Regions from separate parts of the Allobosea sp. LjRoot90 genome, predicted to be linked through region 1. Evidence: predicted binding sites of a transcription regulator. Region 1 holds the regulator's gene; the other holds the start of a gene.
The links. Region 1 encodes LexA, which represses DNA repair genes until DNA is damaged. Its sites were predicted from a motif close to TGTTCNNNNTGTGTTCNG; they were not measured.
Positions count from the first base shown of each region.

Region 1 (7,812 bases):
ACGGCGTCGAAGGTCACGGTCTTCAGGATGGCCGGATTGAGCGCGTGGGTCGCGATCGTGCCCATCAGAATCGTATAGCCATCGGGTGTGGCACGGGCGACCGCCGTCGAGCCGATATTGCCGCCGGCGCCGGCGCGGTTGTCGATCACGAAGGACTGGCCGAGCAGTTCGCCCATCTTCTGGCCGACGAGGCGCGCGACGATATCGGTCGAGCCGCCGGCGGCGAAGGGCACGATCAGCGAGATCGGCCGCGTCGGAAACGGTGCCTGAGCAGAAACGGAACCGGCCGCGCCCACGAAGGGCAGGGCGGACGCGCCGGCGAGAAATCCGCGGCGGCTGAGACCTTCGGTTGTCGACATGAGCGATGAACCTCTCTGGTGGGTCGGCGACTGTAACGTACCAGACGCAACCGTCATCTGCGTCAGATGCATCAATAAGTTGAAACAATAAAGGCCGCGACGGGGTTCCGTCGCGGCCTTGCCTGCATCAGTTTCGAGCCGTTCAGCGGCGACCGATCGGCGTGTAGTCGCGCTTTGGCGCGCCGGTATAGAGCTGGCGCGGACGGCCGATGCGCTGGGACGGATCCTCGATCATCTCCTTCCACTGCGCGATCCAGCCGACGGTGCGCGCAAGTGCGAACAGCACCGTGAACATCGAGGTCGGGAAGCCCATCGCCTTCAACGTGATGCCCGAATAGAAGTCGATGTTCGGATAGAGCTTCTTCTCGATGAAGTATTCGTCGTGGAGGGCGATGCGCTCGAGCTCCATGGCGACGTCGAGCAGCGGATCGTCCTTGACGCCGAGTTCGGCCAGAACTTCATGCGTGGTCTTCTGCATGATCTTGGCGCGCGGATCGTAGTTCTTGTAGACCCGGTGACCGAAGCCCATCAGGCGGAATGGATCGTTCTTGTCCTTGGCCTTGGCGACGTATTTCGGGATGTTGTCGACGCTGCCGATCTCCTCGAGCATCTTCAGCGCCGCCTCATTGGCACCGCCATGCGCCGGACCCCACAGGCAGGCAACACCGGCGGCGATGCAGGCGAAGGGGTTGGCGCCGGACGAGCCGGCGAGCCTGACCGTCGAGGTCGAGGCATTCTGCTCATGATCGGCGTGCAGGATGAAGATGCGGTCCATCGCGCGCGAAAGCACCGGATTGACCTTGTACTCCTCGGCCGGCACGGCAAAGCACATGCGCAGGAAGTTCGAGGTGTAGTCGAGCGAGTTGAGCGGATACACGAAGGGCTGGCCGATCGTGTACTTGTAGGCCATCGCCGCCAGTGTCGGCATCTTCGCGATCATCCGCATCGAGGCGATCATGCGCTGCTGCGGATCGGAAATGTCGGTCGAGTCGTGATAAAAGGCCGACATGGCGCCGACCGAGGCCACCATAACAGCCATCGGGTGCGCATCGCGGCGGAAGCCCTGGAAGAAGCGGGCCATCTGCTCGTGCACCATGGTGTGGCGCGTGACGCGATAGTCGAAATCCGCCTTCTGCGCAGCGGTCGGTAGTTCGCCGTAAAGCAGGAGATAGCAGGTCTCGAGGAAGTCGCCGTGCTCGGCGAGTTGCTCGATCGGGAAGCCGCGATAGAGCAGGACGCCCTCGTCGCCGTCGATATAGGTGATCTGCGACTCGCAGCTCGCCGTCGAGGTGAAGCCGGGATCGTAGGTGAACATCCCGGTCTGGCCGTAGAGCTTGGCGATGTCGATGACCGAAGGCCCGATCGAACCTGTTTTGATCGGCATGTCGACGGCCTTGCCCTCGACAGTCAACTGACTGGTAGTTCCGCTCATGGATCCGATCCTTTCAGGCTCGTTCTTCAGTCATGCCCCGGCGGACGGAAACGCCGGCTGCTTGTCGCGTTCCGGCGTCATCCGAACGTCCCACGATGACGGCTCCATGACGGGAATGTCGGGGGCGGGCAGGCGGGAAGAGTTCATCAGACTGATTCTGAAGCATTTTTTGTGCCGGGCCGGCAGCGCGAGCAGCCGGTCCGCAGGGCGTTGCTAGACCAATTCCGCGAGGCGTTCAACCGAGCGGTCATTAGCCTTTCTGCCGGCCTTCAGGCGGCGTCGGCGAGGCGCGCCAAGACCTCGTCACGGCCTAGCACAGCCATGACGTCGAACAGGCCGGGCGAGGTAGTCTTGCCGGTCAGTGCCGCCCGCAATGGCTGCGCCACCTGGCCGAGCTTGACGCCGCTCTCCTCGGCGAAGTCGCGGATCGCGCTCTCCAGCGGCGGCGGAGCCCAGTCGACAATGGCCGAGAGTTTCTCCGCAAGTTTCGGCATGCGCAGGCGCGCGGCGTCGTCGAGCAGAGCGGCTGCCTTCGGCTCGAGCGCCAGCGGGCGTTTCGCGTAGAGATAGGAGGCGCTGTCGATCAGCTCGATCAGCGTCTTGGCGCGATCCTTCAGGCCCGGCATGGCGGCCATCAGCTTGGCTTCGAGCTCCGGGGTCGGCTCGGTGCCGATGCCGCGTGGCGGGCCGATCTCCGACCAGATCGCCTTCAGTGCCGTCATCAACTCATGATCCTCCGACTGGCGCATATAGAGGCCGTTGAGGCTCTCGAGCTTGGCGTAGTCGAAGCGCGCCGGCGAGCGGCCGATCGAGGAGAGATTGAACAGCGCGATCATCTCTTCGGGAGAGAAGATCTCCTGGTCGCCATGGCTCCAGCCAAGGCGCAGCAGATAGTTGCGCAGCGCGATCGGCAAATATCCCATCGAACGATAGGCATCGATGCCGAGTGCGCCATGGCGCTTCGACAGCTTGGCGCCATCCGCGCCGTGAATCAGCGGGATGTGCGACATGCTCGGCACGGACCAGCCGAGCGCCTGGTAGATCTGCGTCTGGCGCGCGGCATTGGTCAGGTGGTCGTCGCCGCGGATGATGTGAGTGATGCCCATATCGTGATCGTCGACGACGACGGCGAGCATATAGGTCGGGTTGCCGTCGGACCGCAGCAGCACGAGATCGTCGAGATTCTCGTTCTGCCAGACGACACGGCCTTGGACCTCGTCCTCGACCACCGTCTCGCCGGTCTGCTCGGCACGCAGCCGGATCACCGGCTTGACGCCTTCTGGCGCCGTTGCCGGATCGCGGTCGCGCCAGCGCCCGTCATAGCGTAGCGGCTTGCCCTCGGCGCGCGCGCGCTCGCGCATCTCCTCGAGCTCCTGCGGCGTCGCGTAGCAATAGTACGCCTTACCGGTCGCGAGCATCTGCTCGGCGATCTCGCGATGGCGAGCGGCGCGCTGGAACTGGTAGACGGTCTGCCCGTCCCAATCGAGGCCGAGCCAGGCGAGGCCGTCGAGGATCGCGGCGATCGCACCCTCGGTCGAACGTTCGCGGTCGGTGTCCTCGATGCGCAGCAGCATCTTGCCGCCCTGGCGCCGGGCATAGAGCCAGTTGAACAGCGCGGTGCGGGCACCGCCAATGTGCAGGAATCCGGTTGGCGACGGCGCGAAGCGCGTGACGACCGTGTCACTCATGAAGGGGGGCTCCGGCGGAACGGGTAAGCGTGAGGCGAGGGCAGGTTGCTATGCGGGCCTCGGCCGGGGCTGACATCCGGCGCCGCCGCTGTAACATGGCTTGCCAGCCGCCGTTAAGAGCCTCCTGTGGGGACAGGCACACCATTCGCGCGGTGGCGATGGGGGGACGGATGCTCTCCTACGGGCCAGAAGAGCGCCGTAGCAGGGGACGTGTCGGCGTGCTGGCTCTGCCGGCGCGCCTGCGACGCGTCGGTGGCCTGTCATGGCCAACAGCCTTGCCGCTCCCCGAATGGGGTCGTCGGTTTCGCCAAGCCCTCGAAACCGAGGTCGAACGGCGACGTCTCTTCAACTGGCTTCCGGTCTGCATGGGCGCCGGCGTGCTGCTCTACTTCCTGGCCGATCGCGAGCCGGGCCTGGCCGCGCCCCTGGCCGGGCTGGCGCTGTGTGCGCTCGCCGGTTGGCTGACGCGCCGCCGGCGCGCCGTCATGGCGGTCTGCATCGCGGCTGCGGCCGTCTTCGCCGGCTTCGCAGCGGCAGCCTGGCGCACTGCCGGCATCGCCGCACCTGCGCTCGCCCGCAATCATGTCGGCAAGCTCACCGGCTTCGTCGAGGCGCTGGAGCAACGCGACAAGGGCGTACGGATCGTCGTGCAAGTCACGGACCTGCCGGGCATCGAGCTTGGACAGAGGCCGCGACGGGTGCGCGTCACCACGCCGGTGACCACGTTGAAGCCGGGCGACCATATCAGCGCGACGGCGCGCCTGTTGCCGCCGCCGGGACCGGCACGCCCTGGCGGCTACGATTTCGCCCGCGACGCCTTCTTCCAAGGCATCGGCGCCGTCGGCAGCATCGCCGGCAAGATCACGCTCGCGCCGGCGCCGATCGAGATGCCGCGCCGGCTCGCTTTGGCGGTCGCGATCGACCAGGCTCGCAACGCGCTGACCGAGCGCATTGCGACGAGCGGGGGCGGACAGGCGGGGGCGATGGCGGCGGCGCTCGTCACCGGCAAGCGTGGGCTGATCAGCGAAGCAACCAACAACGACCTGCGCGCCGCCGGCATCTACCACATCGTCTCGATCTCCGGCCTGCACATGGTGCTCGCCGCCGGCACGATCTTCTGGCTGGCGCGGGCGCTGCTCGCGCTGTCGCAGACGGCGGCGCTCTACTGGCCGGTGAAGAAGCTTGCGGCGCTCGCAGCCATGCTCGGCGCCACCGGTTATTGCATTTTCTCCGGCGCCGAGGTCGCGACCGTGCGCTCGCTGATCATGACGCTGGTGATGCTGGGGGCGATCCTGGTCGACCGGCCGGCGCTCTCCATGCGCAATCTCGCACTCGCCGCGATCATCGTGCTGTTGCGCGAGCCCGAGGCCGTGCTCGGCCCGAGCTTCCAGATGTCGTTCGGGGCGGTCGCGGCTTTGATCGCCTTTGCCGAACGCTGGCAGGAACGCCCGCCCGACGCCGCAGCCGCATCATGGCCCTGGCCGCTGCGCCCGCTCTGGCTCTCAGCCGTCGGTATCGTGACCACGACCATGGTCGCGACCGCGGCAACGGCGCCCTATGGCGTCTACCATTTCCAGACCTTCAACCCGTTCGGACTGCTCGGCAATGCGCTAGCGCTGCCCTTCGTCTCGCTGATCGTGATGCCGGCCGCCGTCTTCGGCGTGCTCGCCTATCCGTTCGGGCTCGACTGGCCGGCCTGGGCGCTGATGGGCTGGGCTTCCGGTCTCGTGCTGAAGCTGGCTCACTGGGTCGCCGGTATCGACCGCTCGACCGTCGTGCTGCCCGCCTTCGGTTCGCTCGCCCTAATGTGCTTCTCGTTGTCCTTGCTCTGGCTGACGCTGTGGACGACGGCGCTGCGCTTCCTCGCCGCGCTGCCGCTGGTCGGTGGGCTGGCGCTGGCTTCGCATCCGTCGCGACCGGACATCCTGATCGAGCGCGACGGCTCGGGCGTGCTGGTGCGTGGACGAGAAGGGAAGATGGTGCTCGCCGGCAAGCCGAGCCGCTTCGTGCTGACGCAATGGCTGCATGCCGACGGCGATTCGCGTTCGCCCGACGATGCGGCCCTGCGCGAGGGCGCCGCCTGCGATGTCCGTGGCTGCATCATCCGCCTGCCGGATGGCCGCAGCGTCGCCTATACGCGCGACCGCATCGCCCTGGTCGAGGACTGCCAGCGCGCCGATCTCGTGGTGACGTCGCTTTATTGGAGCGCGCCTTGCGCTGCCCGGTTGATCGACCGCAGCGCACTCATCCGCGATGGCGCGACCGCCTATCATGCGGCCCGCGGCGGCTGGCGCGCCTATACGGCCGATGAGGCGGCGCGCCTGCGTCCGTGGACGCGTGCACGGCCGGAAACGCGGCCGGCGCCTGACCCCGCTCCTGCACCGACACCCGCGGCTGCGGAGCCGGCACAGGATGCGGAGATGCTTCAGTAACGTCGCATCAGGTTGACGAGACGGCCCTGGATCTTGACCCGGTCGGGCCCGAGAACGCGCGTCTCATAGGCGGGATTGGCGGCTTCGAGCGCGATCGAGGAGCCGCGCTTGCGCAGCCGCTTCAGCGTCGCTTCCTCGTCGTCGATCAGGGCGACGATGATGTCGCCGGTATTGGCGCTGTCTTGCTTGCGGATCACGACAGTGTCGCCGTCGAGGATGCCGGCCTCGATCATCGAATCGCCGCGAACCTCGAGCGCGTAATGCTCGCCGCTGCCAAGCATGTCGGCGGGCATGGACACGCTATGACTGCGGTCTTGGATCGCCGAGATCGGCGTGCCGGCGGCGATTCGGCCCATGACGGGGATGGAAACGGTGGCGCGCCCGTTCTCCTCGGCGCCTGCGGGGCGCGGCTTCGCCAAGGTGGCTGCCGGCGCTGGCGGGGTCTGGCCGAGTCCACCCTGGACGATAGAGGGGCTGAAGCGGCCGCGCTGCGCCTGCTGACCGCCGATGCCGTCCGGCATCTTGATGACTTCGAGCGCCCGCGCCCGGTTCGGAAGCCGGCGAATGAAGCCGCGTTCCTCAAGCGCCATGATCAGTCGGTGGATGCCGGATTTCGAGCGCAGATCGAGCGCGTCCTTCATTTCGTCGAAGGAGGGCGGTACGCCGGATTCGCGTAGGCGCTCATGGATGAAGCGAAGCAGTTCGAACTGTTTGCGTGTCAGCATGGTCGCGCCGCTCGCCTCTCGGGCTAGAATCGAAACAAAGCACGAACACCATAGCTGTTCGCTTTGTGTTCCGCAAGGCGCGCCTTGTCGTTACGCGAGGCCGTCAGCGCAGCCGGATGATGCGGCAGGGATCGCCCGCCTTGGCGGCCTCGGCGAAGACCGGGCGGATCACCAGCGCCTCGGCGCGCGACAAGTTCGCCAGCATCGATGAATCCTGCTTGGCGAAGGGCCGCACGCGACGCTTGCCATCGACGATTTCGAGGGTGGCGCGCAGATAATCCTGGCGCTCGTCATTGGCAGGTAGATCGATGACAAGGATGGCGGGCTCGCTGCGGTCGCGTTCGGGATCATCGATGCCGAGCAGAGCTTCGACCAGCGGGATGGCAAAGAGATGCCCGCAGACGATCGAGGAAACGGGATTGCCCGGCAGGCCGAGCGCGACCATGGCGTCGAGGCGACCCATCATCATAGGTTTGCCTGGGCGCATCGCGATCTTCCAGAAGCCGAGCTCCATGCCTTGCGCCTTCAGCGCGGCCTGGACGAGATCATGCTCGCCGACCGAGGCGCCGCCGAGCGTGATCAGGACGTCGGCTCCAGCCTCGCGCGCCGCCTCGATCTTGCCAGCGAGATCGGGGTGGTTGTCGCGGGCGATACCGAGGTCGAGCGCCGTGCCGCCGGCCTGCTCGACCAAAGCGGCGAGTGAAAAGCTGTTGGAGGCGACGATCTGGTCGGGGCCGACCGGCTCGCCCGGCAGGACGAGCTCGTCGCCGGTCGCGAGGATCGCGACCAAGGGCTTGCGGCGGACGGCGAGCGTCGGATGGCCCGCTGCCGCGGCGAGGCCAAGTGCAGCGCTGTCGAGCCGGCGGCCAGCTTTCAGCAAGACTTCGCCGGCCCTGAAGTCGAGCCCCGCCAGGCGCACGAACTGGCCGAGATCTGTAGGTTTGACGACCCGGATGACCGGACTGCCGACGTCTTCGGCATGCTCCTGAATGAGGATCGTGTCAGCGCCCTCGGGCAACGGTGCTCCCGTAAAGATCCGCACCGTCTCACCGAGGGAAATTCTCCCAGAGAAGCCGCGGCCAGCAGCGGACTCGCCAATGACGCGAAGCTGTGCGCCCCGCGCCAAGTCTTGGGCGCGCACGGCATAGCCGTCCATGGCCGAATTGGCGAAAGGGG
Region 1 is NZ_CAXUTF020000001.1:723,154-730,965, forward strand. It holds gene ACSQ3M_RS03485 (Bug family tripartite tricarboxylate transporter substrate binding protein) at 1-359, opposite strand, end outside; gene gltA (citrate synthase) at 502-1,791, opposite strand; gene gltX (glutamate--tRNA ligase) at 2,061-3,479, opposite strand; gene ACSQ3M_RS03500 (ComEC/Rec2 family competence protein) at 3,650-5,911, shown strand; gene lexA (transcriptional repressor LexA) at 5,905-6,636, opposite strand; gene ACSQ3M_RS03510 (molybdopterin molybdotransferase MoeA) at 6,740-7,812, opposite strand, start outside.

Region 2 (7,812 bases), on a different contig from region 1:
CCTCCGGCAGCGGCAAGCTGATGGTGATGTCGGACACGACCAACCACCCTGCGCTGTTCGTGCGCAATCCCGACTGGTCGGCGGTGTTCGACATGGATGGGCCGCAAGCAGCCGCCACCCGCCGCAAGCTGCTCGACATGGCCGTGGCCGACAAGATGCAGGTCGCCTTCTACCACGCTCCCTTCCCCGCCACCGGCCATATCGCCAAGGCCGGCAACGGCTTCGAGCTCGTACCGTTGCAGTGGAGCAGCGCGATCTGAGACCCTCGCGCTTCCGCTGGAGAAAGGCCGGGGCAAGCGCCTCGGCCTTTCTTTTTCGCGCCCCGCTTCCGAGCGGCTCGCGACCAAGCCCGTCGGCGTGCTAGACGGGTTGGAGCCATGCCTATCGGATACCAGCGATGACCGAGCGCTTCGCCGCCATCTCCTTCGTCGCCAGCGACACCGCCGAGGCCCAGGCCGCGCGGCTCAAGCTGGTCGAGCGCTATGGCGATGCCGATCCGGCCGAAGCCGAGGTGGTCGTGGCGCTCGGCGGCGACGGACTCATGCTGCAGACGCTGCATCGCTTCATGGGTACGGCGAAGCCGATCTACGGCATCAACCGCGGCTCGGTCGGCTTCCTGATGAACGAGTTCCGCGAGCGCGGCCTGCGCCAGCGGCTCGAGGCGGCACAGCGCAGCGTCGTCCACCCGCTGACGATGACGGCGGTCGACTGCAACGGCAAGCGCGTCGAGGCGCGCGCGATCAATGAGGTCTCGCTGTTCCGTCGTTCCTATCAGGCGGCGAAGCTGCGGCTCTCGGTCGACGGGCAGGTGCGCCTGTCCGAGCTCGTCGCCGACGGCGTGCTGGTCGCGACTCCGGCCGGCTCGACCGCCTACAACCTCTCGGCCAATGGCCCGATCCTGCCGCTCGACGCGCCGCTTCTGGCGCTGACCCCGCTCTCGCCCTTCCGGCCGCGGCGCTGGCGCGGTGCGCTCCTGCCCGACCATGCCAAGGTGACGATCGCAGTGATGGAGGCTGATAAGCGCCCGGTCAGCGCCGTCGCCGACCACACCCAGATCGACAATGTCGTCTCGGTCTCGATCGCGATCGATCGCTCGCTCGACCTCGTCATGCTGCACGATCCCGGCCACAGCCTGGACGAACGCATCCTGCGCGAGCAGTTCGGCTATTGAGGCGGCCGCGGCTGTCGAGCCTCGCTATCACGCCTGCCGTTTGCCGGTCGTCCTGATCCGTTTGCCGGCCCTCGGAAAGCTCTAATTTTTTGTCGGGGACAAATCCCGGAAAGACCTTGAACAAAACGAGAACATCGTTGATAGTGCCCGCGTGGCCGGCTAGGGTCCGGCTCCGGTCGATCGGCCGGGTTTGTGATGAAGTGCGCAGGAAACGGAGCCTGTCATGGCTGGTAGCGTCAACAAGGTCATTCTGGTCGGCAATCTCGGGCGCGACCCCGAGGTGCGGCGCCTCGGCAGCGGCGAGCCGGTGATCAATCTCAGGATCGCCACCTCGGAAACCTGGCGCGATAAGCAGTCGGGCGAGCGCAAGGAGCGCACCGAGTGGCACTCCGTGGTGATCTTCAACGAGAACCTCGCCAAGGTCGCCGAGCAATATCTGAAGAAGGGTTCGAAGATTTACATCGAAGGCCAGCTGCAGACCCGCAAATGGCAGGACCAGCAGGGCGTCGAGAAGTATACGACCGAAATCGTGTTGCAGCGTTTCCGCGGCGAGCTCACCATTCTCGACAGCCGCGGCCAGGGTGGCGACGAGGCTGGTAGCGGCGGCGGCTATGGCGACGAGGGTTCGTCGGGCGGTAGCGGCTCCTTCGGCCGGTCGAGCCCGGTCGGCGGCGGCTCACGCCAGCCGGCGATGGCGAGCGGCGGCAGCAGCAGCGGCGGTTCGCGCTCGTCGAGCCATCTCGACGACGACATCCCGTTCTAGGGCGATTGCCCGGCGAGATCGGGCGTCATTTCCGGACTGGCCGCGAGAGCGGTGCGCGCCGGGATCCATCATGGGCTTTGTGCTCCATGATGGATTCCGGCGTTCATTTTAGTCTGGCCCTACGGCACCTCGCCCTCGAAGGACACGCCGAGCGAGCCGAGCGCACGCCAGTAGTCCGGATAGGTCTTGGCCACGCAACCAGGGTCGAGGATGGTGATCCCGCCGATCTTCAGCCCCGCCAGCGCGAAGCTCATGGCGATGCGGTGATCGGCGAAGGTGTCGATCTCGGCGGGAAGCGTCTGGCCGGCCAGCGCCGGATCGGAGGCGACGAGGAGATCGTCGCCCTCCTCCACGCCAAGACCCGGCCTGATCCGCGCCAGCCCCTGCGCCAGCGCCGCGACGCGGTCACATTCCTTGACGCGCAGATTGGCGATACCGATGAAGCGCACCGGCGTCCGGTTGAAGGCGGCGAGCACGGCCAGCGTCGGCACCGCATCCTGCATCTGCGAGCCGTCGATCTCGGCCGGCAGGTTCGGGAAGGCGGCGATCAGCGCATGCGCCTTGGCATCGGGCTGGGTGAAGGCTTCGGCCCGCACACCAAGATCGATCGCTCCGCCGGTCAGCACCTCCGCCGCCCAGAGATAGGTCGCGGCCGAGGCGTCGGGCTCGATCAGGTAATCGGTCGCGACATAGCCGGTCGGCGCGATCCGCCAGCCGCCGCTGTCCGGCTCCGACACCTCGGCGCCGAAGGCCCGCATCGTCGCCAGCGTCAGGTCGACATAGCCGCGCGCGCCGATTTCCTGGCCGGTCAGCACGACCTCGACAGGGTTGCGCGCGCAGGCGCCGGCCATCAACAACGCCGAGACGTACTGGCTGGAAAGGCCGCCATCGACCTCGACCAGTCCGCCATCGAAACCGCCCCGCCCCTCGATCGTCACCGGCGGGCAGCCGCTCGGCGCCTCGATCGTGACGCCTAACCGGGTGAGCGCCTCGACCAGCGGCAGGATCGGCCGCTTGCGCATGTGTTCGTCGCCATCGACGACGACTGTGCCGTCGACGAGCGCGGCTGCGGCAGTCAGGAAGCGGGTCGCGGTGCCGGCATTGCCGAGGAAGAGCGGTGCCGCCGGTGCCCGCAGCTTTCCGTCGCTGGTGACGATGAAGCTGGTTTCGTCGGGCTCGGCGATCTCGACGCCCATGTCCCGCAGCGCCTGCGCCATATAGCGGGTGTCGTCGCTCTTCAGCGCGCCGCTGAGCCGGCTGGTACCCTTCGCCAGCGCCGCGACCAGCAGCGCCCGGTTGGTGATCGACTTCGAGCCGGGCGGCATGACGCGGCCGGTCAACGCCACCGTCGTCGGCAGGATGGTGAGTTTGCGGAGATCCGTCGGGGTCATGGCAGGCTCGCGAGGCTTCGTCGCGAGGGTCTTAGACCGTGCGGCTGGAGAGCGGAAGGCACGCCGTCATTGCGAGCGCAAACCGTCATGCTCGCCCTTGTGGCGAGCATCCACGTCTTGAACACCGCGTTCGATCAGTGAAGCGAAGGCGTGGATGGTCGGGACAAGCCCGACCATGACGGGGAATGGTTCAGCCCTTCGCCAGCCCGAACCCGCCGACCGGCTCGGTGACGACATGGCTGTCGAAGCCGGCGATGATCGGCCTGGCCTTGGCGATCGCCGCCTGCACCGCCGGCAAGGCGAGCGAGGCCTTGTGGCTGTCCTCGCGGTCCCAGACCTCGGTGACCCAGATCGCGTCGGCATCATCAGGATCGCGGGCGACGACATAGCTCAGGCAGCCGGGCATGGTGTCGCTGCTCTCAAGGATGTAGCCGATCAGCGCCTCGCGCTCGCCCGGCTTGGCCCGCATCTTCCCGATCAATCCGTACATGGCAGCGCTCTCCCGTTTCGGCCGGCACCGTGCCGAAGCGCCCGGCGCGGCGCAACTGGACGACTGACCAAAGCTGTCAGCAGCGCAACCCGGCTTGGCCGCGCTCGTCACACAGGCGGCCGCCGCTCGCCCAGGACCGCCTGCGCCATGCGGTCGAGCAGGATCGCGAGCGCCACGACCGCGAGGCCGCCGACAAAGCCAAGCCCGGGATCGGCCCGCTGCAGGCCAAGCAGCACGACTTCGCCCAAGCCTTTCGCGCCGATCATCGAGGCGACCACGACCATGGCCAGCGCCAGCATGATCGCCTGGTTGAGGCCCTGCAGGATCACAGGTCGCGCCAAGGGCAATTCGATGAGCCAGAGCGTCTGGCGCGGGCGCAGTCCGAGCGCCTGGGCGGCCTGGACCATGCCGATATCGATGCCGCGCAAGCCGAGTTCGGTCAGCCGCGCGAAGGGCGGCAGGGCGTAGATCAGCGTCGCGAGCAGAGCCGGCGCCCGCCCCAGCCCGAGCAGCATCGCCACCGGGATCAGGTAGACGAAGCTCGGAATGGTCTGCATCAGGTCGTAGACGGGCGCGAGCACCCGCCCCAGCCGTGGCAGGCGCGCCGCAGCGATGCCGAGTGGCAGGCCGAGGATGACGACCAGCACCACTGCGACGATGACGAGCGCGAGCGACTGCATCGCCTCGGTCCAGACGCCGAGACCAGCGAGGACCAGCGGCAGGCTCGCCATCGCGAGCGCGAAGCCGAGACTGCGCCGCGCAAACCAGGCTCCGACGGCGACGGCAAGGATGAAAACCGGCACGGGTACGAGCAGGAGGAGCGTCTCGACGCCGCGCACCGGCGCCGTCAGCAGCCTGCTGAAACCGTCGAGATCATCGCCATAGCCGGTGACGACGGCATCGACCGCCTGATTGACCAGCCTTTGCAGCCCTTTGCCGAAATCCGGCAGCCAGTCCGGTGTCACAGGCCGGACGCGACCTTGCTGGCGACATCGGCCGGCAACCAAGCCTTCCAGACATCAGCTTGCGTCTTCAGGAAGACGAGCGCCTGCTGCTCGGGCGAGATGCCCCTCTCACGCGCCTCGGCGAGCATCCTCGAGGTCAGCTCGCTGGTGGTGGTGTATTTCTTGAAGAAGCCGGCGAGCTGCGGCGCTTTCTTGGCGAACTCGATATTGGCGCCGATGACGACGCGACTCACGGGATAGGCGCTGGCGCGCTTGGGCGCATCGCTCGCCTTGAGTTCGTTCCAGATCGCCTGATCGAAGGGCGGCTCGTCGAGCTTGACCAGGTCATAGGCACCGAGCAGCCAGCTCGGGCCCCAATAATAGAACACGACCGGCCGCTTGCGCTTCAGGGCGGATTCGACGGCGGCGACGATCGCCTCGCCGGAACCGCCACGGAGATTGGTGAAATCGCCGGCCAGCCCGTAGGCGACGAGCTTCTTGCTGTTGATGCCCTCGCAGACCCAGCCGGCCACGCAATTATAGAAGCGTCCCTTGCCGGGCTCGTCCGGGTCGGTGAACAGCTCCTTGTAGCGCTTGAGCTCCTGCACCGATTTCAGCTCGGGCGCCTTGGCGTCGGGGCCGGAGACCAGATAGCGCGGCACGAACCAGCCTTCGTTCGCATCCGGGAACGTCGTACCCAGCGGCTCGACCTTGCCGGCAGCAGCCTCCTTGACCCAGGCTTCGACCGGGTTGGCCAGCCAGATCTCCATGACGATGTCGACATCGCCGCGACCGAGGCCGTTGACCAGCGGCGCGATCACGCCCGGCACGCGCTCGACCTTGCAGCCGAAACCCTTCTCCGCGATGGCGCTGGCGACAGCCGTGTGGAAGGCGGCGGAATCATAGTCGAGCCCCGCCATCTTCAGCGGCCGATCGAGCTCGCAGGCGAGGCCAGGAACGGCAAGGCCGAGGCCGAGCAGCAGCGCTGCTCCTCGCAGAACGGCTTTCATCATGACGATCCCCCCGCTGGCTGCCGTGCCCGATCATGGCACCTGACAATTCGGCATGTCCACGAAGCGCGAAAGCGGGCGAAATGTTCCGCCCTGACAGGCGAAAACCTTAGCGCCGCTTTCAAGTCATGGACACTGCGCAAACGGCGGATGACATGGACCGCGCGCCTGACCAGGCCTGTCAGCAGGCCGCATGCTCAGCCGAGCGTGCCCAGCCCGCGCAAGGCCTTCAGCGTCTCGCGCAGGCCGCGATGCAATGGCTTGTCCTTGCGCAGGACGAGGCCGAGCGTGCGATGCACGCGCGGCGACAGGGGTCGCACGACCAGCCCATCGCTTTCGCCGCGCACCGCCATGCCTGGCAGGATGGCACAGCCAAGGCCGGCGCCAACCAGCCGCTTGATCGCCTCGACGCTGCCGAGCGACATCACCGGCCGCAGCGTCACGCCGGCGCGGGCGAACCACTCGTCGGCGATGCGCCTGGTGATACCGCCCGGCTCGAACAGCAGCACCGGCAGGCGCGCCAGCGCCTCGGGCGTCAACCGCGCCGGCAGCTCCATGCCCGGCGGCGCGATCACGGCGAACTCGTCATCGAGCAGCGGCGTGACCTCCAGGCTGCGGCCGGCGGCCGGCAGCGAGACCAGGCCGATATCGATCTGATTGTCCTCGATCCCTTTGACGATATCGGAGGTGTTGCCGGTGCTGACGGTGATCTCGAGCGTCGGATGGCGCTGGCGCAATTCGCGCAGCACCGGCGGCAGCAGGAAGATGCAGGCGGTCGCCCCGGTGCCGATCCGGACACGGCCCATCGCGCCGGTCGCATGCCGCGCCATGGCCTCGCGCGCCGCCGCCACCGCCGCCTCGATCCGCCCGGCATGGTCGAGCAATTCGATGCCAGCGGCCGTCGGCTGCGCGCGGCGGCCGACCCGCTCGATCAGCAGCGTGCCGAGCCGGCGCTCGAGCTCGCGGATCTGCAGGCTGACCGCCGGCTGGCTCAGGCCGAGCCGCTCGGCCGCTGCCGAGAAGCTGCCGAGCGCAATCACCTGGCGGAAGCTGTCGAGCTGGTCGAGGCGAAGGTTACGCATCTCAAAGAAATTCTCATACTTTGCATAATTTCGAGAAGCTTCTTTTATGACGCGGCAAAGCGCAAGTTGGCCTCGCGGCTGGGGAGAGTGTCCGGCCGCGGCGAGGCGCGAGCGATGAACGGGATCTGGTGTGCGGGACGAAGGCTGCTGTCAGAGATTCCTTGATCGAATCCCCCAAGCCCTCATCCTGAGGAGCCATTCCGTCAGGGATGGCGTCTCGAAGGATGCTCCAGGAAGCTCCGAAACCATCTGGAGCATCCTTCGAGACGCGAGCTGTGCTCGCTCCTCAGGATGAGGGCTGAAAGGGTTCTTGGGTGGGTTCGCCCGCGTGACACGACGGCAGGCGCTGACCGGGCGCCCCTATATGGGAAGGCGGCCCTGCCGGGCCGGAACGATTGCGATGACGACCTCTGAGTCCGCCGGCAACGCTGCGCCGCCAATCCTCATCCGCGATGCGCGGGAGGGCGACATGGGCGCGATCCAGGTGATCTACACCCACCATGTCCTCACCGGCCTTACGAGCTTCGAGGAGGCACCGCCGAGCGTCGAGGAGATGCTGGCGCGCCGGCAGGCCGTGCTGGGGCTCGGCCTGCCTTATCTCGCAGCCGAACTCGACGGCCGGATCGTCGGCTACAGCTATGCGACGGCCTATCGCCCTCGCCCGGCCTATCGCCACACCATCGAGGACTCGATCTATGTCGCCGATGGGCTCGGCGGCCGGGGGATCGGCTCCACCTTGCTCGGCGCGCTGATCGGCCGCTGCGAGGCCGGGCCCTGGCGTCAGATGCTCGCCAATATCGGGGATAGCGGCAATGCCGGTTCGATCGGCCTGCATCGCCGCTTCGGCTTCGAGCCGGTCGGCACCTTGCGCTCGACCGGTTTCAAGTTCGGCCGCTGGGTCGACACCGTGCTGATGCAGCGCAGCCTCGGGGCCGGCGACGAGACGTTGCCCCAGCCATGG
Region 2 is NZ_CAXUTF020000014.1:5,234-13,045, reverse strand. It holds gene ACSQ3M_RS27970 (MBL fold metallo-hydrolase) at 1-260, shown strand, start outside; gene ACSQ3M_RS27965 (NAD kinase) at 398-1,171, shown strand; gene ssb (single-stranded DNA-binding protein) at 1,395-1,934, shown strand; gene ACSQ3M_RS27955 (3-phosphoshikimate 1-carboxyvinyltransferase) at 2,054-3,325, opposite strand; gene ACSQ3M_RS27950 (putative quinol monooxygenase) at 3,516-3,815, opposite strand; gene ACSQ3M_RS27945 (ABC transporter permease) at 3,923-4,780, opposite strand; gene ACSQ3M_RS27940 (ABC transporter substrate-binding protein) at 4,777-5,772, opposite strand; gene ACSQ3M_RS27935 (LysR family transcriptional regulator) at 5,967-6,851, opposite strand; gene ACSQ3M_RS27930 (N-acetyltransferase family protein) at 7,252-7,812, shown strand, end outside.
Region 2: a site for LexA is predicted at 1,288-1,305, ahead of ssb (single-stranded DNA-binding protein). Genes of this name have one in related genera too.